Gemmatirosa kalamazoonensis: one gene and its partner. The protein of the gene in region 2 interacts with the protein of the main gene of each other region in a pairwise test. Links are inferred from orthologs where the notes say so. Each region holds a gene or a part of one and is shown on either strand. Other genes may lie near its edges.

The links.
Region 1: the proteins of dnaA (region 2) and J421_RS34670 interact in binary tests that used the Escherichia coli proteins (3 or more experiments, as listed by UniProt). The link is inferred for Gemmatirosa kalamazoonensis from one-to-one orthologs.

Annotation. Positions count from the first base shown.
Region 1 is NZ_CP007128.1:5,173,389-5,179,642, reverse strand. What follows is about bases 2,441-5,229. They hold J421_RS34670 (NAD+ synthase), read right to left. Parts: upstream 4,334-5,229; coding sequence 3,548-4,333; downstream 2,441-3,547. Other genes in these bases: J421_RS22440 (L,D-transpeptidase family protein), read right to left, coding at 2,558-3,361. In the rest of the region: J421_RS22445 (VPS10 domain-containing protein), read right to left, coding at 299-2,413; J421_RS22430 (transglycosylase domain-containing protein), read left to right, coding at 5,805-6,254. UniProt on the Escherichia coli protein: Catalyzes the ATP-dependent amidation of deamido-NAD to form NAD. Uses ammonia as a nitrogen source.
Region 2 is NZ_CP007128.1:1,206,354-1,214,111, reverse strand. What follows is about bases 2,590-5,527. They hold dnaA (chromosomal replication initiator protein DnaA), read right to left. Parts: upstream 4,853-5,527; coding sequence 3,326-4,852; downstream 2,590-3,325. Other genes in these bases: rnpA (ribonuclease P protein component), read left to right, coding at 5,298-5,527; rpmH (50S ribosomal protein L34), read left to right, coding at 5,114-5,281; dnaN (DNA polymerase III subunit beta), read right to left, coding at 2,590-2,925. In the rest of the region: J421_RS05370 (carbon-nitrogen hydrolase family protein), read right to left, coding at 1-3; J421_RS05365 (sugar phosphate isomerase/epimerase family protein), read right to left, coding at 1-980; J421_RS05360 (P-loop NTPase family protein), read right to left, coding at 1,237-1,788; more of dnaN, read right to left, coding at 1,813-2,589; more of rnpA, read left to right, coding at 5,528-5,738; membrane protein insertion efficiency factor YidD, read left to right, coding at 5,750-5,959; membrane protein insertase YidC, read left to right, coding at 6,038-7,758. UniProt on the Escherichia coli protein: Plays an essential in the initiation and regulation of chromosomal replication. Binds in an ATP-dependent fashion to the origin of replication (oriC) to initiate formation of the DNA replication initiation complex once per cell cycle.

The DNA of each region.
Region 1 (6,254 bases), 4.0 Mb from region 2 along the record:
ATGTCGAGGGACAGCGTCCCCTCCGGGCGCTCGCGGATCCAGTAGTCGAGCATCGCGCCGGCCGGCGGGTACTGCGGGTCCACCGGGCTCACGCGGTCGCTCTCTTCGCCGCCGAACGCCGCACGGTAGCGGAAGCGCGTCGCCTCGCGCGGCGCGAACAGGTGCGCGGGTGCCGACGCGAACCGCGCGCGCTGCACCGAGTCGGCGAGCTGCTGCAGCGGCGTCACGTCGTCCAGGATCCAGAACGCGCGTCCCTGCGTCGAGATCACCAGGTCGTCGCGGTGCAGCACGAAGTCCGTCACCGGCGTCGCCGGGAGGTTCTGCTGGAGCGTCTGCCAGTGCCGCCCGTCGTCGAACGACACGAACATCCCGAACTCCGTGCCCGCGTACAGCAGCCCCGGACGCTTCGGGTCCTCGCGCACGACGCGCGTCGGGTGGTCGGCGGGGATGCCGTTGTCGCCCGGCGTGAGCAGGCGCCACGTCTTGCCGTAGTCGTTCGTCGCGTAGATGTACGGCCTGAAGTCGCCGAGCTGGTAGCGCAGCACCGCGACGTACGCGCCCCCGGGCGGTGCGGCGACGGCTCCACCGTCTGCACCCGTCCACCGGGCGGCAGATCCTTCGGCGTCACGTTCGTCCACGTCGCGCCGTTGTCGCGCGTCACGTACACCGGGCCGTCGTTCGCCCCCGTCCAGATCACGCCGCGCGCGATCGACGACTCCTTGATCGTGTAGAGCGTCGCGTACATCTCCTCGCCCGTCACGTCGATCGTGATCGGCTCGCCGGAGATCGTCTTGCGGTACCGTGGATCGTTCGCCGTGAGGTCGGGCGAGATCCGCGTCCACGTCTGGCCGCCGTCGACCGACTTGTGCAGGTACTGCGAGCCGTAGTAGACGACGCGCGCATCGTGCGGGCTCGTCGCCATCGGGCTGACGCGCTGGAAGCGGTAGATGAGATTCTCGTTAGGCATCCCGTACAGCGACTGCGCGCCGATCCAGTACTGCTGCTCCTGGCCGGTGCGCAGGGAGATGCGGCTGAACTGTCCCTTGCACGACCCGTAGACCGTGTCGGGGTTCGTCGGATGCGGCATCACGGGGCCCGTCTCGCACCCCGGCGCCTGCCGCCAGCTCTGGATCGGATCGTCGACGGCGAGCGTGCTCGTGGGCAGCGACGGCAGCATCACCGTGCCGCCCTCGTCCTGCTGCGCGCCGTACACGCGGTAGGGCCACTGCGAGTCCACCGCGACGTTGTAGATCTCCGCCGTCGGCTGGTTCATCTGCGTCGACCAGGTGCGCCCGCCGTTCAGCGACACGTTCGCGCCGCCGTCGTTCGCCTGGATCATGACGTTGCCGTCGCGCGGGTTGATCCACATGTCGTGGTTGTCCCCGTGCGGCGTGCGGAACGTCGCGAACGTGCGCCCGCCGTCCGTCGACTTGAAGAACCCTTCGGCGCCGCCGTAGATCACGTCCGCGTTCGTCGGGTCGGCGGCGAGCGTCGTGTAGTAGAACGGCCGAGTGAGCAGCTGCGCCGCCGGGTTCACCATCGTCCACGACTCGCCGGCGTCCTCGGAGCGGTAGAGGCCCATCCCCGGCTTCGCCTCGATCAGCGCGTAGACGCGGTTCGGGTTCGCCGCCGTGACGGCGATGTTGCTCTTGCCGAACAGTCCGTTAGGCAGCCCGCCGCCGAGCTTCTTCCACGTCGTGCCGCCGTCGGTGCTCTTGTAGATCCCGCCCTCGCGCGCGCCGCTGATGATCGTCCACGGCTTGCGCTCGCCGCGCCACATGGAGACGAACAGCACGCTCGGGTTGTCGGGCTTGAGCTCCACGTCCACGGCGCCCGTGCTGTCGGAGACGAACAGCACCTTCTCCCACGTGCGCCCGCCGTCCCGCGAGCGATAGAGCCCGCGCGCGGCGTTCGGCTTGAACGCGTTGCCCGCCACCGCGACGTACACGACGTTCGCGTCGCGCGGGTCGACGCGGATGCCGCCGATCTGCCCCGCGTCGCGCAGCCCGATGAACGTCCACGTGCGACCCGCGTCGGTCGACTTGTACACCCCGCGTCCCGTCGAGACGTTGCTGCGGATGTCGTCCGAGCCGGTGCCGACGTACACCACGTTCGCGTCGCTCTGCGCGACCTCCACCGCGCCGATCGACCCCTCGCCGACGAAGCGGTCGGTGACGTTGCGCCACGTCTGGCCGGCGTCCTCCGTCTTCCACACGCCGCCGCCGACGGTGCCCATGTAGAACGTGTGCAGCTGGCTCGGCACGCCGGCCACCGCGGTCACTCGGCCGCCGCGGCCGGGACCGATCATGCGATAGCGGAGTCCCGCGTACAGTGCGGGGTCGACCTGCTGCGCGGGGAGAGGGAGCGCCGCGAGCGCGAGCGCGGCGAGCGGGAGGAGGCGACGTATGCGCATTGAAGCGTTCGGTTGGAGACGCAGGAAGCTATCTCGCGAACGCAGAAACGGCGGAAACTGCTGAAAAAGCGGATGGCCTCAGGGGAAGCGCCGAGCTCCCACCTGAGGCCATCCGCCGTTTCGGACGTCTCCGCCGTTTCCCGCTCAGGGCTTGATGCGCACCACCGTGCCCACCGGCACCGCGCTCCAGATCTCCTCGATCTCCTGGTCCGTGACCGCGACGCAGCCGTTGGTCCAGTCGTAGTTGCGGTGCGCGACGCCCGCCGTCCCCTGGCCGTTAGGCAGGCCATGGATCATGACGTCGCCGCCCGTCGCGACGCCGAGCGTGCGGGCGCGCGCGAGGTCGTCCGCGTTGGGGTACGAGATGTGGAGCGCGAGGTGGAAGCGGCTCGTCGGGTTGCGCGCGTCGACGTGGTAGAGCCCCTCCGGCGTCTTCAGGTCGCCGATGCGCTCCTTCTTCCCGTCGCGCTTTCCGATCGCCACCTGATAGACGCCGAGCACCTCGGTGCCCGCGTAGAGCGTCATCCGGTGCTCGCCCTTCTCGACGACGATGCTGTCCGCTCGCCCCGCATGGCGGAGTCCCGTGCGCGTGCCGCTGACCCACGACGGCATCGCGACCATCCCGGGCGCGAATGCCCAGCCGCCGGCGGCGAGCGTCGGTGCCGCGAACGCGGCCGGAGCGGGGCTCACCGGCGTCGGCGCGGCGACCAGGGCCGTCTCCACCGCCGGAACGGCCGCGGCGTCGACGACCGGCGTCACGGTCGGCAGCGGCAGCGAGGCGGCGGCCGACGTGTCGGCCTTCGGCGAGATCACCGGGACGGTGAACGGCGCGACGACCGGGGTCGGCGCGGGGGAGGGGGTCGGACGGACGATCGTGCCGCTGTCACTGGGGGACAGCAGCGGGGCGAACGCGCTGAGGAGGACGCGCGCGAGCGGCAGGAACGTCATCGACGGTGTGCGACCCGGGGACGACAGAGGATTTTGGCGGGCACGACTGAGCGAGTCGCGTCCGCGGCGGGAACACTTGTGGTAGGACGATGTAACCTAGCGCGCGTTACGCACGCCGCAAGGCCACGTGACGCTCTATGTCGTTGTCTGGCTGAACGTTACCGGGCGCTACCGTCCGCCGGTCGGTCAGTAGTCCACCGGCCGCAGGTACGCCTCGCCGATCGCCGTGGGGCTCACCATCGCGACGGCCGGCAGCCGCCGCTTCCAGTGCGTCCCCGACAGTCGACGTCGGACGAGCTCGACCTCTGCAGGATCGAAGCCGCGGGCCACGAGATCCTCCGGCGAGTGGCCGTTCAGCAGCCAGTTCAGCAGCACGTCCGCCCGCGCGTAGCTGATCCCGAAGTCCCCCTCGTCCGTCTGCCCCTTGATGAGATCGGCCGAGGCCGGCTTGGAGATCACGATGTCCGGTACACCGAGCTGACGCGCCAGTGCCCACACCTGGCTCTTGTACAGATCGCCCAGCGGGTTGATCGGCGGTGAGTCGTCGGCGTGCCACGTGAAGTAGCCGAACAGCCGCTCCGTCTTGTTCCCGGTGCCCACCGGCAGCGCCCGGTACCGCGACGAGAGGTCGAACAGGATGATCATCCGCATGCGCGCCATGACGTTGCCTCGGCGCGCCGGGTCCGCATCCGGCTCGAACGCGAGATAGCCGTCCACCGCGTTCGTGATCTCGATCGTCCGGAGCTCCATGCCGAGCGCGTCGCCGACGAGCTGGGCGTGCTCCAGGCTCTCGGGGCTCGACGTGCGGTACGGCATCCGCACGCCGATCACGTTCTCCGGGCCGAGCGCCCGCGCGCAGAGGAACGCCGTCACGGCGGAGTCCACGCCGCCGGACAGCCCCACGACCGCCTTGTTGAAGCCGCGCCGGGCGAACTCGTCCTGCAGGAACGTGACGAGCCACCGCTCGGTCATCGGGCCGTCGACGTCGAGCGGGGGCGGCGTGCCGTTGTCGACGAGGCGCACGTGCGTCACCGGGATCCCGCAGGCGAGCTTTCCGTTATGTGCCGCGGGACCGGACGTGGCCTGTTGCGGGTGGGGGGGGGGCCCCCCAGTACCTAGTCCCTGCGCCGGGTCCGACGGCGACGGCGACACCGCCGCCCCGGGCGAGCCGACTTCCGGCGTCCCCGCGCCGGCCGCACCGTCGCCGCGCTCGTCGGCCGACACCAGGCCATGCGCGTGCTCCGTCGACGCCGGATCGTACTCCAGCCGCGCTGGCTCGCCGCGCTCCGCGCGGTCGAGGTTCGCGAGCAGATGGGGCAGGGTCACGCGCAGGTCGTTCAGCAGCGGCGCGTCCGCCCGTGCGCGCGTGAGATCCTCCAGGTCGATCGTGATCGACAGGATCGCCTCGTCCCACACCGGCAGCCGGCACCGCACGTCGCCGCGCGGCCCGATCACGCTCGACGCCCCGAAGAACCCTTTGCCCCCCTCGCTGCCGACGAGGTTCACGTACGACACGTACACGCCATGCTCCTCGGCGATGTCGCGCACGAGCCGCTCCCACCGGCTCACGCTCGCCGGGCCCGGCAGGCCGTCGTCGCGCGGCCAGATCCCGCGCGCCGGCGCCGCCGAGCAGACGAACACGAGCTGCGCGCCGTCGAGCGCCACGATCGTCCCCGTGAGCGAGTGCCACGCGTCCTCGCAGACGAGGATCGCCGCCCGCCCCCACGGCGCGTCGAACGCGCGCAAGTCGAACCCACGCTCGACGAACCGCTCCTCGTCGAACAACCCGTAGGTGGGGAGGAAATGCTTGCGATGGACGTGGTGAATGACCGGACCGCCCTCCACGCTCCGCGCTCCACGCTCCACGCTCGCGTCGTCGTTCGGGGATGCCGAGCGTGGAGCGTGGAGCGTGGAGCGCGGAGCGGGACCGTCACCGACGGTGACGTACATCGCTGCGTTGTGCAGCGTGTTCCGCCACACCTCGTAGAACCCGACCACGACGTCGAGCGGGTCGGCGGCGTGGCCGCGGCGGGCGGCGGCGGCTCGGTAGGCGGTGTCGAGGTCGGCGGCCACCGTGCCGGACGTGACGGCGAGGTCGCGCACCCCACCTTCCACGAAGTACCCGGTGAGCGCCGTCTCCGGCAGGTGCACCACGTCGGGGCGCGGCTCGAGCGTCGCGCACTCGGCCAACAGCTCGGCGATGCGCGCGAGGTTCGCGTCGTAGTCGCCCTTGCTCGGCTTGAACTGCACGAGCGCGATCGTCAGCGGTCGGAGCATGTGCGAAACGTGATCACCCGTCCCGCTCGTATCAACGGTTGACGGCGTGACGACGGTCACCGCGCGTCGTCGCAGAGCAGGCGCACTCATGCGGTCCCGCTCGCGCATCCTATCGACCGGGCCGGTGTATCTTCCGCCCGGACGCTCGAGGACCATCGCTCTCGTCATGTCAGCCACTCTCACGCGCCGCCCTGCCTTCACGCGCGCGGCGCTGCTCCTCCTTCTCGCCGCCGGGTCGCTCGGCGCGCAGCCGCCGCAGGCCTCCACCGGCGAGCCGTGGCGCATCGTCCCGCTCACGCAGTCCACCGTCGTGTACGCGCGCGACGGTGCGATGCTCGGCGAGATCGGCCGCCAGGTGCGCACGAGCGTGTCGCTGCGCACCATCCCGCGCTACGTGCCCAACGCGTTCATCGCGGTGGAGGACAAGCGCTTCTACCAGCACAACGGCGTCGACGTCGTCGGCATCGCCGGAGCGTTGAAGGATGCCGTCACCGGCGACGTGCGCGGCGCGAGCACCATCACGCAGCTGCTCGTCGGGAACATGCACCCCGACGCCATCGACCGCCGCGACCGCTCGCCCGCCCGCAAGCTGCGCGAGCAGAAGGCCGCGCTGGAG
Region 2 (7,758 bases):
CATGTCACGCCCGCCCTCCTCAGGACCGCCATGGTGGCCTCGAGGGCCAGGCGGGCGCTGTCCTCGGGCGACATCCCATCGGGAATGCGCGGGCCGATCGTCTCGGGCGCCACGCCGCCCCGATACCCGATCGCCGCGAGCGCCTGGAAGAAACCGACCAGATCGATCACGCCCTCGCCCGGGAGCAGCCGCATGTCGTCGCGCACGTCGTCGGGCGGCATCGCTCGGGCATCCGAAACGTGGACATGGACGATGCGCGACGCGCTCGCCGCGCGGATGTCAGTCGTCGTGCCGCCCGCGTGATGCCAGTGCCACGCGTCGAGCGTCACGCCGACGTTGGGCCCCGACGCCTCGCAGAGCGCGAGCGTCTCGGGCAGCGTCCACACGAAGGGCACCGGCGGCGGGGCGTCGGGCGGCGTACCTTCGCGGCGCCGGCGGAACACGCGCGGTCCGAGGAACTCGAGGCCCAGCCGCACGTCGTGCGGCGCGAGCACCGCGGCCACCGCCGACAGGCGGCGCCGCACGCGCGCCCAGTGCTCGGCCTTCGGCTGTCCGTTAGGCGTCGTGGCGCCCAGCACGAGCTGAAAGCGACTGCACCCGATCGCGCGGCAGAACGCCGCGTCCTGGTCCAGCGTCGGTAGCTGCGCCGCGAACGCCGCCTCGTCGGGGCCGAGCGTGCCCTGCATCGGCAGGTTGGTGATGGTGGGCACGATCGCCAGCTCGGCCAGCAGCGCCCGCGTGGCCTCGACGCCGGCGGTCTTCGCCGGTCCGAACGCCCAGTCGATGCCTGCGTATCCGACGCGCGCCGCGAGCCGGGCCTGCTCGGGCCACACGACGCCGCGGGCCACTGCCCACGGCGGGAGCGATACGAACATCGCGGCAGCGGGCGCGCGCGGCAGCGCGAGCGCCGCGGCGCCTAACGCCGAGCGTGTCAGGAACTCCCGTCGACCGATTCGACCGCTCGCGTCGGAGGCGGACATGTGTGCGACCCTCAGAACAGCCGCTGGCTAGGCGGCGTGATGCCGGCCAATCGCAGGTGGACGGCCACCTGCCCCGGTGATGCGCGTGATGCTCCAGCGCCTTGGCGAGCAGCAGCGACCGCGGCATCCGCACCCGGAAGAAGGCTACCTCGTCGTCGAGCGCTGCCGGGCGTCGGCGGCGCGCCGCGGTCCACCCAGTTGCTGGCTGCTCTCGAGTGAAGCATCGCACCTCGGCAGGTGAGTGCCTAACGACTCCTCAGCCGGCGTCGCGCAGACGAGCGACGTGCCCTTCGAGCGCCGCGACACCGACGGCGGGCTCCGTGGCCGTCGTGTCCAGCACCGGCACGTCCAGCGCGTCGGCCTGGCCGCGCAGGTACGCTGCCCACGCGTCCATCTGCGCCGTGGCGAGCTCCGGCTGCCCGCGCGATCCCCGCAGGCGCGCGTTACGCTCGGCGTACGCGCAGTCGACGAGCACCACCGCCCCGCGTACGATCCCGTGCCGCGCGAGCGTGTCCCGCGCCGCCCGCGGGCGCACCGACCCGTCGAGCACCGCCACCGCGACGCGGTCGTCGTTGCGCGCGAGGCGCTCGATCCACGTGTCGAGCGCCCACGCCTGGAATCCCTCGCCGCCGCCGAAGCGTGCAGCGATCTCCGCCTCGGACGGGATGCCCATCGTGTCGAGCTCGTAGCAGCCCACCCCCCGCAGCCCGAGCGCGGCGAGGCCGCGGACCAGCGTCGACTTGCCCGCACCCGACGCGCCGGTGACGACCAGAATCGCGGGCGGCTCCGGTGCGGAGGTGGCGCTCACCGCGCGCCTAACGCGCGGGCACCGTCAGTCCATCAGGCGCAGCGGCATCACGAGGCACAGATACTTCGCCGGATTGTCCCACCCCTCCGGCTCCACCGTGGCCGCGCGCTCCGGCGCCTTGAACGTCAGCTTCACTTCCTCCGACGGCATGTAGCGCAGGATCTCGAGCAGGTACGCCGCGTTGAACCCGATGTCGAGCGGATCGCCATCGTAGCGGATCGGCAGCTCGTCCTGCGCCTCGCCGAGGTCCGGCGTCTGCACCGAGAACTTCAGCATCCCCGCGTTGAACGACAGCCGGATGCGGTGCGTCTGGTCCGAGGCGATCACCGACATGCGCTTCAGCGCCGACGTCAGCGATCCCTTGTCCGCGACGGCGACCTTGTCGTTGTCCTTCGGGATCACCTGCTCGTACGGGGGATACGGCCCCTCGATCAGGCGCGTGAACACGCTCGTCAGCGGCGAGCGGAAGCCGAGGTGGTTGTCGCCGCGCGCGATCTCGAGGTCCTCGTCGGCGGGGAAGAGCCGGCGGATCTGCTCCAGCGCCTTCGGCGGCACGATGAGATCGCCGCTCGGCGCGCCGGCCGACGCGATCGGCACCTCCATCTTCGCCAGCCGGTGCCCGTTCGTCGCCACCATGCGCATGCGATCCGGGCGCAGCTCCCAGAGCACGCCGTTCAGGATCGGGCGGCTCTCCTCCGTGCTCACCGCGAACGCCGTGTGCGTGATGAGCTGCTGCAGCTCGCCGCTCTTCACCCGCCAGCTCTGATCGAACTTCACGCCGGGGAACGCCGGAAACTCGTCCTTCGGCAGGCCTAACAGCTTGAACCGCGACCGGCCGCACTCGAGCGTCACCCGCTGCTCGCCGGCGGCCGCCACCTTCACCGGCGACGGCGGCAGCTCGCGCGCGATCTCGCTCAGCTTCTTCGCCGGGATCGTGATCGCGCCCGCCGTCTCCACGTCGGCCGCCACCTCCGTGCTCACGGCGATGTCGAGGTCCGTCCCGGACAGGCGGATCCCCCGCTCGGTGGTCTCGAGGAGGATGTTGGAGAGCACCGGGAGCGTCGTCTTGGCCGGGATGCTCGCCGCGACGGCGCCGAGGCCTTCCTGCAACTTCTCCCGTGAGATCGTGAAGCGCATCGAGACTGGGACAGGACGGGTTTCTGGGGAGGACCGGGGTCGTCCGGGGCGAATACTAAGCGCCGCCGGGGCGGTTTGGACAGGATGAGCCGGACGGCCAGGATGGACCCCAACAACAGAGTGCGCTTCGTCGTCTTTCCATCCTGTCCGTCCCGTTCATCCTGTCGACAACGTCGTTCTGCTGTAATGCTGTTCTTGATATAGAAAGACCAGCAACAGCAGTAGAGTCTGTGGACTCGTCGACAGATCCCGGAACTCCCGTCGGCGTACCGACTTCCGCCGTGGGAACCGGTGTGGACTCCGGCGTGGAGAACCGCCGCCGCGGGGAGAAACCCGGGCGCCGACGCCCCCACCGATCGGCCGCGCGTGGAGATCCGCGGAGTGCTGTGGAGAACGACCGTCAGGTGCGCAGCGTTTCCAACATCCCGCGGACCTTCTCCACACGCGCCCGGAACCGCTCGTCCTCGCCGATCATCTCCGCCGCGCGCTCCAGCGAGTGGATCACCGTCGAGTGGTCGCGCCCGCCGAACGCGTTGCCGATCTCCACGAGCTGGAGGCCGAGCAGCTCGCGGCACAGCAGCATCGCCACCTGCCGCGGCGTCGTCAGCGTCTTCGTGCGCGTCTTCGACTGCAGCCCCTCCGGCGTCACGCCCCACTCCGCGGCCACCATCTGCTGGATCGTCATCACCGACAGCGCGGCGTGCTGCGCGAACTTCGTCGTCGGCGACGCCGTGTACACCCGACTCCCGAGTCCCCCCCGAGTCCCGAGTCCCGAGTCCCGAGTCCCGATCCCGATCGCGTCCTCCGAGCGGATCTTGTCGCGCAGCGCCTCGCGCGCGAGCTCGATCGTGATGTCCTTGTGCTTCAGGCTCGCGAACGCCAGCAGCTTGATGATCGACCCCTCCAGCTCGCGCACGCTCGACGTCACGTGCTCGGCGATGAACTCGATCACCTCGTCGGGGATGGAGCTCTCCAGGTGGTCCAGCTCCGCCTTCTTCCGCAGGATCGCGACGCGGTGCTCGAACTCCGGAAGGTCGACGTTCGTCACCATCCCCCACTCGAAGCGCGACACGAGGCGCCCCTCGAGCCCCGGGATCTCCTTCGGCGGGCGGTCGCTCGTGAGACAGATCTGCCGCCCGGCCTCGTAGATCGCGTTGAACGTGTGGAAGAACTCCTCCTGCGTCGTCTCCTTGCCGCGCAGGAACTGCACGTCGTCGACGAGCAGCAGGTCGGTCTCGCGGTAGCGGCGGCGGAAGTCGAGCGTCGTGCGTCCCTGGATCGCAGCGACGAACTCGTTCGTGAACTGCTCGGTGTTCACGTAGGTGACCCGGGTGTGCGGGTTGCGCTCGAGCAGCGCGTGCGCGACGGCCTGGATGAGGTGCGTCTTGCCGAGCCCCGTGTCGCCGTAGATGAACAGCGGGTTGTAGACCTTCCCCGGCGCCTGCGCCGCGCCTAACGCCGCCGCCGCCGCGACGTCGTTCGACTTGCCGATCACGAAGTGGTCGAACGTGTAGCGCGGATTCAGGGGCGCCGACACGACGCGCTGCTGGGTCGGGACTCGGGACTCGGGACTCGCGACTCGTCCGGCACCCGAGTCCCGAGTCCCGAGTCCCGAGTCCCGCGCTGGCGCCGGCGGCGGCTCGACGAGGAAATCCATCTGCGCCCGCTTCTTCCGGTCCTCGTGCACCTTGAACGTCACCGCCACGGGATGGCCGAGGGCGACCGGGCCGAACGAGGCGAGGAGCGCCGCGTGCTTCGACTCGTTCCAGTCGGCCGCGAACTGGTCCGGCGCGCCGATCACGATCGTGTCCCCGTCCAGCGCGAGTGCTTCCGTCGGCTCGAGCCAGGTCCGGTACGTGGACTCGGGGAGCTCTGCGCGGGCGCGGAGGAGCAGGCGCTCCCAGACTTCGGCGGCCGACAGCGACATGCGGGCGGAACGGGTGAGGCAGACGGGAAAGGGGCCGCGAACGTAGCCCCGCCCATGTGGAAAAGTCAACGCGATCGCGCCCGATCCGTGGACAAGTACCCCGATCCTGTGGGAAACTTGCCCGGAGTCACGAACCCGTGCGATGTTCCCCCCCGCGCGCTCGCCGACCGCTGCTCCACCGGTTGACGCAACTCCAACCCCCGACTACGTTTAGCGGTCTGCGCCGTAAAGTTCGACCAGTACCTGCCGGAGCGTTTTCCCATGGGCAAGCCCACGTATCGTCCCCGCAACAAGCGTCGTATCCGGACGCACGGCTTCCGCACCCGGATGGCCGACAAGTGGGGGCGTGAAGTCCTCAGCCGCCGCCGCAAGAAGGGGCGGAAGCGCCTGACCGTTCAGCTGCCGTCGAAGTACGCCGCCGGCGCCTGACGAGCCTTCGGGCTCCGTGCCGGCGCCCCTCCCGGGAGTCGGCGCACCGCCATCGGCCGGCGAGCCGCTCGGCATCACGCCGGCCGCTCGCCGGCCGTTCGCGTTTCCGCGCGAGCGGCGCCTCACCCGCCCGGCCGACTTCGACGCCGTGCGGCAGCGGGGGAAGCGCGTCCGCCTCGACCACCTCGACGTCCGCGTGCGCGCGGCGGCCGTCCCGCGGGTGGGGATCATCGTTCCCCGCCACAAGCACACCGCCGTGGACCGGAACCGCCTCAAGCGCCGCCTGCGCGAGCTCGTCCGCACCCGGCTGCTCCCGACGCTCCCGCCGAGCGACGTCGTCATCCGCGCCCGCGTCGAGGCGTACGGCGACTCGTTCGACGCCCTGGCGCGGCAGATCGAGCGCGCGGCGCGCGACATCGGGCGGCTGCTGAATCCTGCCGGCGGGTCGGCCGCGTAAGTGACAGCCCGATGTCGAAGCTTCTGATCCTGTTCGTCCGCGGCTATCAGGTGGCCCTGTCGCCGCTGCTCGGCGGTCAGTGCCGCTATTATCCTTCGTGCTCCGCGTACGCGATCGAGGCGCTCCAGAAGCACGGCGCGCTGCGCGGCAGCTGGCTGGCAGTGCGCCGGATCGGACGCTGCCACCCCTTCCGGCCGGGCGGCTTCGACCCGGTCCCGTGACGCCGCCCGGCGAGCCGCTCGCACCACGCGAGCGCGCAGCCGGGCGGTTCGCTACGAAGTCCACCGCTTCACCGGTTCATGGAAAACAATAGACGGTTGGCGCTCGCCCTCGCGCTCGTCGTGATCGTGGTGCTGCTCACGCAGTTCCTCTTCCCGCAGCGCCGTGCGCCCGTCCCGGTTACCGCCCGCACCCCGGCCGGCGCGCCGGCCGGCGGACCCGCTGCGACGACGGCCCCCACCGCTGCCGCCGCCACCGCGAGCCCCACCGTCGCTGCGCCCGCCGGCACGACCACGCCGAGCCCCGCCGGGACGGCCGAGCCGCTCCCGCCGGCCGAGACGATCACCGTCTCCGGCACGAGCGCGGCGTACGACGTCAGCTCGGTCGGCGCGTCGCTCACGACGGCGCGGATGCTCGGCTACAACAGCCTGGCGCCGGCGCGGCTCGGCGGGGGCGCGCCCGTGCAGCTCACGCCGACGGGGGAGCCGATCCTCTCGTACCGGCTGGTCGTGCCCGGCGACACGCTGCCGCTGTCGCGCGTCCCGTTCCGCGTCTCGCGCCCGTCGGCCACCGCCGTGCAGCTCGACGGCACGACGACGACGCGCGCCGGCGCGCCGGTGGCGGTGTCGATCGTGTACTCGTTCGTGCCCGACAGCTTCGTGGCGCACGTGCGCGGCACGGTGCAGGGCGTGACCGGTCCCGCCTACCTGCTGACCGATCTGCCGTCGACGCTCCGCATCACCGAGCCCGACACGCTCGAGCACTTCACGCATCTCGCCTACGCCTACAAGCCGGCGACGAAGGACGCGAAGAGCGTCGCGTTCTCGCGCATCGATCCGGGCGAGCGGCAGATCGTCGCCGGTCCGCTCACGTGGGCGGTCGCGAAGAGCAAGTACTTCCTCGTCGGCGCGCTCGCGCCGAACGGGGCCGGGACGCGCGGACAGTTCACGGAGCTCGACCTCACCGGCGGCGTGCGCACGACGAAGCTCGCCACGCGCGCCGCGGCGACGCTCGTGCAGCAGCTCGACAACGGCGGCTTCGCGTTCGACCTGTACGCCGGCCCGCAGGAGTGGCGGCACCTGCACGCGATGGGGCGCGACTTCGAGAACGCGAACCCCTACGGCGGCTGGACGCAGGGGATCGTGCAGCCGTTCGCGACGCTCGTCATCCGCGCGCTGCTGTGGATGCACGACTCGTTCAAGCTGAGCTACGGCTGGGTGCTCATCCTGTTCGGCGTCACCGTGCGACTCATCCTGTGGCCGCTGCAGCAGGGGGCGATGCGCTCGCAGCTGAAGATGCAGCGCGTGCAGCCGGAGCTGCAGGCGGTGCAGGAGCGCTACAAGAGCGACCCGCAGAAGCTGCAGCAGGAGATGATGAAGGTGTACGCGGCGCACGGCATGAGCCCGTTCAGCGCGCTCTCCGGCTGTCTGCCGATGCTGATCCCGCTGCCGATCTTCTTCGCGCTGTTCTTCGTGTTCCAGAACACGATCGAGTTCCGCGGCGTGCCGTTCCTCTGGCTGCACGACATCTCGCTGAAGGATCCGTACTACGTCCTGCCGATCCTCGTCGCGGTGACGCAGTTCCTGATGTCGTGGATCGGCATGCGCGGCGCGCCGCCGAACCCGCAGGCGCAGATGCTGACGTACGCGATGCCGGCGATGTTCCTGTTCTTCTTCATCAACGTCGCGTCGGGCCTGAACCTGTACTACCTCACGCAGAACCTCATCATGCTGCCGCAGCAGTGGCTCCTCGCCCGCGAGCGGCAGAAGGCGCAGGGGAAGCCCGTGGTGCAGGGGACGCC